DNA from 3 places in the Marinobacter sp. SS13-12 genome. Region 2 is predicted to be linked to each of the others. Evidence: predicted binding sites of a transcription regulator. Region 2 holds the regulator's gene; each other region holds the start of a gene.
What was found. Region 2 encodes FliA, which starts transcription of late flagellar genes. Its sites were predicted from a motif close to CTAAAGTTTNNNNNNNNNNNGCCGNTAA; they were not measured.

Region 1 (2,271 bases), on a different contig from region 2:
TGCGTGGGTTCAGCTTCTCCACCAGCGGAATCCCGAAAGCAGCCGTCTTGCCACTGCCGGTCTGAGCCATGGCAATCAGGTCGTTGCCCTTAAGCGCAGGAGGCAAGGCGCCGATCTGAATGGGGGTCGGGCTCTCAAAACCTAGTCTCGACAGATTTTCGAGCATTGGTCGGGAAAGACCCAGCTCACTGAATGACGGCATAAAAATTCCTGGAATAGCGATAGAGGGTGGGTTCGACCGGGAGCGTTCCGGGCGTATACTGGATGCAGTTTATCAGAAATAGCAAACCGTCACGGAGCATTGAATGCCATCACTACAGGATCAGCTGTTGAAAGCCGGCCTGGCCGATGAGAAAAAGGCCAAGGCCATCCGCAATGAGAAACACAAGAAGCGCAAGCAGCAACCCAAGGGGTCCGTTGAGGTCAATGAAGCCGAGATCCGCGCCCGCCAGGCAAGGGAAGAAAAGGCGGAGCGGGACCGGCAACTGAACCTCCAGCGCCAGAAAGAAGCCGAAAAAAAGGCCATCCAGGCCCAGATCCGGCAACTGGTGGAAACCAACCGTCTCGACCGGTCCAGGGGGGAAACTTCCTACCAGTTCGTACACGACAAGAAGATCAAGAAGATCTTTGTGGACGACACCATGGTTGACCAGCTGTCACGGGGCCGGCTGGCCATCGTGTTTGTGAACGATGCCTATGAGATTGTCGCGGAAGGGGTGGCGCGGAAAATCATGGAGCGGGATGAGCGTGCCGTAGTCGTGCTTCATGACCGCAAGAAAGACGACGCCGGCGACGATGACCCCTATGCGGGCTATGAGATCCCGGATGATCTGATGTGGTAAACAATCAACCTCATTCTGATAGCGTTCTTTCCCTGCGCCTCGCAATTCCGTATCAGGTCAAAAACACGCAGTAATCATCTGTAACTGTAAAGTTCTGGAATATAGGGCCGTAAACCGACTTAATATATATCAAATAACATCCACCTTTGGTCTTCACTGCGTATCAGGAACGCATCGCGGCCTTTGACTCGAGCGCATGGATCAAAAGGTGGGGTCGGTCAACCCTATCCTCCAGAGAATACTAACAATGCACTTTCCAGAACTGTTCACCAACATGACCATCCGCGCCAGATTGGCCGGCGGTTTTACCATCTTACTGTTACTGACCATTTTGGTGGGGGTCGTTGGTGATCAGGCTCTGGACAGCTTCAGCCAGAGGTCAAATATCGTAGCGATGCTCGGGCAGGTGAATACCGGTCTTACAGAAGCACGCGTAGAGGAAAAGAACTTTCTTCTGACAGGCGAAACTGAGGCTGTCACGAAAACCCAGGCCCAGGGTGACCGTGTTCTCGAATTGACCAATGACATCAAACCGCTACTGGGCATGACCGAGGACCTCGACATCCTGGAGCGCATCCAGTCCGACGTGAAGCAGTATCAGCGATTAATGGGAGACGTCGAGGCAAACATCAGTGAACGGGAAGAGGCTCTGGGACGCCTGGAGACCGCCGCACGCATCTTCGGTTCTTCCCTGAAGGCTCATAGCTCCCTGTTTTTTGCTTCAGCAATGTTTGAAGACATGCGTCGGTCAGAGCGAAAGTTTCTCATCGAGAGCGACGAAGCCAGCGTCAAGGCCTACCTTGACGACGCAAAAAGAATACAGGCCCCACTGAAATCCGCCAGCATCAGTGATGAAGAAAAGGCCGGGATCAACCAGGCACGGACCACTTACGTCAACAGTTTCCAGACGGTAGTGACACTGACCGAGTCCGGGAACCGCCTATCGGAGGAAATGGTAAGTACTGCCAGAAGTGCGATCGCATCGGCAGACCGGCTGCGAACACGTCAGTCAGAAAAAATGGAAGCCGAGCGTCAGCAGGCATCCGGACTGATCATCGGTGCCACCGGTATCGCTCTGGCCCTTGGCATATTGATGGCCTATATGATTACCCGCGCCATCGTCGCCCCCATCAATCAGGCCGTTGCAGCAGCCTCAGAAGTTGCGTCCGGCAATCTGACCGTCGATATAAAAGCTACCGGAACCAATGAAATCGGTCGCCTGATGGCAGCCCTCGCTACTATGGTCACGAGTCTGCGGGAACTGGTCAGGAGCATAGAGGCCGGCGCGTCCAACATCGCGGCTTCGGCAGAAGAGCTTTCAACCGTCACCAGCCAGTCCAGTGATGGAATCAATCGCCAGAAACAGGAAACGGATCAAGTCGCGACTGCCATGAACGAAATGACCGCGACCGTTGCCGAAATTGCAAAA
Region 2 (2,271 bases):
GGCTGGCCGTGGAGAGGCTGAAAAAACTCCAGCAGCAAGAGGCGGTCGCTGTTTAATAACAACACAGCCTGTGGTTCAACGTGGCAAGAGATCAGAATCAGTATGAGCAAACCACATCCGGTACAGGTGATTGCGATTTCCGGCGGGAAGGGGGGCGTTGGCAAGAGTAACGTTGCGGTGAACCTCGGCATCGCCCTTTCGCAGAAAGGGCGGCGTGTCGTGCTGCTTGATGCCGATCTTGGTCTTGGCAATATTGACGTTTTGCTGGGGATTACCGCCAACCGGAACATCCAGGATGTTATTGCCGGTGACTGCGACCTGCGCGATGTGCTGGTCAGCGGTCCTGGCGGAATCAGGATTGTGCCAGCTTCCTCCGGTACCCAGCGCATGACCCAGCTGTCCTCGCTCGAGCACGCCGGGCTGATCAATGCCTTCAGCGAACTGGGCGACCAGATTGACGTTCTGATTGTGGATACCGCGGCCGGTATTTCCGATTCTGTGGTCAGCTTCCTGCGAGCCTCCCAGGAGTTGTTGCTGGTCGTATGCGATGAACCCACCTCCATCACCGACGCTTACGCCCTGATCAAACTGATGAACCGTGATTACGGCACTAACCGCTTCCGCATTCTGGCAAATCAGGTGCGTAACGAGCAGGAAGGCCGCCATCTGTTTGAAAAACTGACCAGAGTGACCGAGCGGTTTCTGGATGTAGCACTACAATATGTGGGTATAGTGCCTTACGACGAGGCCGTAAAAAAGGCGGTTCAACGCCAGCGCGCTGTGCTTGATGCCTATCCCCGTGCCAAGGCATCGCTTGCCATCAAGAGCCTGGCGGATAAAGTCGACAACTGGCCATTACCACAATCGCCCCGGGGGCATCTGGAATTTTTTGTGGAGCGGCTCGTCGAAGTCTGATTTTGATCCTTCACTGAAAAGCCGGATACATGACATTGGCGAAAGAACTTGGAATCTACCACCGGACCGGCACGCAGGGGCCCTCACAGCTTGTTGAGGAGCAGGCGCCGCTGGTCAAGAAAATCGCACTTCACCTGATGGCCCGGTTGCCGGCTTCGGTCCAGCTTGAGGACCTTATGCAGGCTGGTATGATCGGTTTGCTGGAAGCGGCCCAACGTTACAGCTCCACCAAGGGGGCTACCTTTGAAACCTATGCAGGCATCCGGATCCGCGGTGCCATGGTGGATGAGATCCGTAAGGGGGACTGGGTTCCCCGCTCCGTGCACAGAAACTCCCGCCGTATTGCCAAAGCTATCAAGGCCGTCGAGGACCGCTTGGGTCGTGAAGCCCTGGACTGGGAAGTCGCCGAGGAACTCGGCCAGAGCCTTGATGAATACCACTCCTCACTGAGCGATGCCAACAGTGGCCGACTTTTTAGCCTCGATGAGCTCAATGAATCCGGCGACCTGCCGATAAACGAAGCAGAGACCAGTGATAACCCACTGGAAGGCCTGACATCGGACAACTTCCGGAAGAACCTGGCCGCGGCCATTGGCGATCTGCCAGAGCGCGAGAAACTGGTGCTTGGTCTGTACTACCAGGAAGAACTGAACCTCAAGGAAATTGGCGCAGTTCTGGGTGTCAGCGAAAGCCGGGTGAGCCAGATCCACAGCCAGGCGGCACTTCGATTGCGGGGTCGGCTCTCCGACTGGAAGCAGTGAGCTCTGCCCGGTCACAGTCGTGGTGCAGCGTTGCAAAGCATTCTTTACTGTAGCCTTTTGGTAACCGGTGCTTTACAACCGGGCCAAAGGCAACACAATAAGCGGTAAATCTGCCGGCTTGCTGGACTGAGAGCCGGAAGCCAAAAACGAATTCCGGGCGTTTTATACTGGAGGTCCCATTGGACAAAAACATGAAAATCCTGATCGTGGATGATTTCTCCACCATGCGACGGATCATCAAGAACCTGCTTCGCGATCTTGGCTTTACCAACACCGATGAAGCGGATGATGGCAATACCGCACTGCCCATGCTCCGCAGTGGAAAATACGATTTTCTGGTTACCGACTGGAACATGCCGGGCATGTCCGGGCTGGACCTGCTCAAGGAAGTCAGGGCTGATGAGAACCTCAAGACCCTGCCGGTGCTCATGGTAACGGCCGAAGCCAAGCGGGATCAGATTGTGGCGGCGGCGCAGGCCGGGGTGAATGGCTACGTGGTCAAGCCGTTCACTGCAGCGGTCCTCAAGGAGAAGATTGAGAAGATCTTCGAGCGAATCCAGTAATCAGAGGTCGGACGGGCTCCCATGAGCGAAAA
Region 3 (2,271 bases), 570 kb from region 2:
GGTCACCCGGGCCGCCTGTACCGGCGCGTTGATTTTGTCTTCATTGATAAAGGTGCCGAGATACCAGTCAACGCCACGTGCATCGGCAATGGGGTGAAAACTGGCCGTCCAGCTGACTTCGTCTGACTCATAGCGGTGGGTGTCACCGCCAAGCTGCGGTGCTTCCCCCAGCAGCCCGCTGATGTCCTTGCCTACCAGGCTCTGGTCCGGGTGAAAAAGAACGGTACCGTCATCACTGATCAGCGCGGCATAGCCGGTATCAGCCAGGGTAATGGCAGAGAGGGCCTGCTCGATGGTTTTCAGTGCAATATCGCCACCGATCACGCCTTCATAGTCGCCGCGCTTCACCGGCGCCAGGGTGGAAATGATGGTTCCGCCCGTGCCTGCATCCAGGTAGGGTTCAGTGAAGGAGGCAGTTCCCGTCTGTTTCGCCTGCTTGAACCAGGGGCGGGTACGGGGATCGAAGTCATCCGGAAGCGTGGCTTCCGAGGCATCGTCCTTCATCAGCATATAGCCGTCATCCCGGCCGACATACACGTCGATAAACCCACCCCCGGTTGTGGCTGCAGCCAGTATCACCCGGGCCTCCTGATCGGTAGTGACGGATTCCAGTGCCTTTGCGGTCGCTTCGGTCATGGTCAGGCGGGTGTTGAGCCAATCAGCGATACTGGACGTACTCTGGGCCACTGTATCTTCGATCAACGCATCCACATAGGTGTCCGTGGTGCTCTGCAGCCTCATGTTTCCGCTGATGGTGAAGGCCCCCATGACCAGTACAAGCAGTATTCCGAAAGCGATGAGCAACTTCTGGCCGAAACTCAGGTTCATTATCCGGGTCCTTTTGATTCATTCTACACAGGGAGTGCGAGCCTACCGCCTTCGCACACTGTGTTCTGTATAGTTTTGTTTTCGGCTTTTGCTGCGAAGTCTTTAGCGCGATCTGATAAAATAGGAACTTTAGTCAACGCATCCTGTCTGCGTATTTTTCCCTGAATCCAACCGGAGCCGCCGTATATGGCCCATGAAGAACTGCATCTTAACCTTCGGAACCTCACCATTGATGACTACCCCCAGCTCCAGAAGCTGATGGACAGGGTTTACGATGATATCGGCGGTGCCTGGCCAGAAGACACGATCAAGGCGCTGGTTGAGCAGTTCCCGGACGGCCAGATATGCATAGAGGAATCCGGCGAACTGATCGCCATAGCGTTGACGGTCTGCGTCAAGTATGAGCGTTTCAGTAATCCCCACACCTACGACGACCTGATTCTGCGTAACGAAAAGCTCTGGCATAACGACAAGGGCGATTCCCTGTACGGGCTGGACGTGTTTATTCACCCTGATTATCGCGGTTATCGCCTTGGGCGCAGGCTTTACGAAGCCCGCAAGGAGCTCTGCCGCTCGATGAACCTGCGCGCCATCCTGGCGGGCGGTCGGATACCGGGGTACCACAAGTATTCCGACCGGGACTCGCCCGAGGAATACATCCAGCGGGTGGATCGTAAGGACATCTACGACCCGATTCTGAGCTTCCAGCTGTCCAATGACTTCCAGGTTACCCGGTTGATGCACAAATACCTGCCGGAAGACGAGAAGTCACTGGGTTACGCGACCCTGCTGGAGTGGCGGAACATTCTCTACACCCCACCCTCGCCGGTTCTGAATGTCAAGAAAACCCAGGTACGGCTGGGTGCCGTGCAGTGGCAGATGCGTGAATTCACGTCCGTGGATGAGGTTCTCGAGCAAGTCGAGTATTTCGTCGATGCGCTGTCGGATTACAAAAGCGATTTTGCGCTGTTTCCGGAGTTCTTCAACGCTCCATTGATGGGCCTGACGGACCAGATGGACCAGACCCGTGCCATCCGTTTCCTGGCCGGTTTTACCGAGCAGTTCCGCAACCAGATGTCGGAAATGGCGGTCAGCTACAACATCAATATCATCACCGGTTCCATGCCACTGCTGGAAAACGACCGGGTGTACAACGTGTCCTACCTTTGCCACCGGGATGGTCGTGTGGATGAGCAGCGAAAAATCCACATCACACCCCATGAGCGGCGTGACTGGGTTATCGAAGGTGGTGAGAAGTTCCAGGTGTTCGAGACAGATGCCGGCCGCGTTGCCATCATGATCTGCTACGACATTGAGTTTCCGGAACTCGGGCGTCTGGCCGCCAGTGATGAAGTGGACATCATCCTTGTGCCCTTCTGGACGGACACCAAGAACGGCTATCTGCGGGTTCGCCACTGCGCCCAGGCCAGGGCCATTGAAAAC

Region 1: the regulator FliA is predicted to act here: its motif matches at 929-956, upstream of QPL94_RS16305 (methyl-accepting chemotaxis protein).
Region 3: the regulator FliA is predicted to act here: its motif matches at 907-934, upstream of QPL94_RS12790 (methyl-accepting chemotaxis protein).

What each region holds. Positions count from the first base shown of each region.
Region 1 is NZ_JASSUA010000003.1:83,721-85,991, reverse strand. Features, by position in the region: gene dbpA (ATP-dependent RNA helicase DbpA) at 1-202, opposite strand, end outside; gene QPL94_RS16310 (DUF2058 domain-containing protein) at 306-842, shown strand; gene QPL94_RS16305 (methyl-accepting chemotaxis protein) at 1,090-2,271, shown strand, end outside.
Region 2 is NZ_JASSUA010000001.1:2,224,513-2,226,783, forward strand. Features, by position in the region: gene flhF (flagellar biosynthesis GTPase FlhF) at 1-56, shown strand, start outside; gene QPL94_RS10225 (MinD/ParA family protein) at 103-915, shown strand; gene QPL94_RS10230 (RNA polymerase sigma factor FliA) at 945-1,676, shown strand; gene cheY (chemotaxis response regulator CheY) at 1,856-2,239, shown strand; gene QPL94_RS10240 (protein phosphatase CheZ) at 2,261-2,271, shown strand, end outside.
Region 3 is NZ_JASSUA010000001.1:2,793,598-2,795,868, reverse strand. Features, by position in the region: gene QPL94_RS12790 (methyl-accepting chemotaxis protein) at 1-828, opposite strand, end outside; gene QPL94_RS12785 (bifunctional GNAT family N-acetyltransferase/carbon-nitrogen hydrolase family protein) at 1,015-2,271, shown strand, end outside.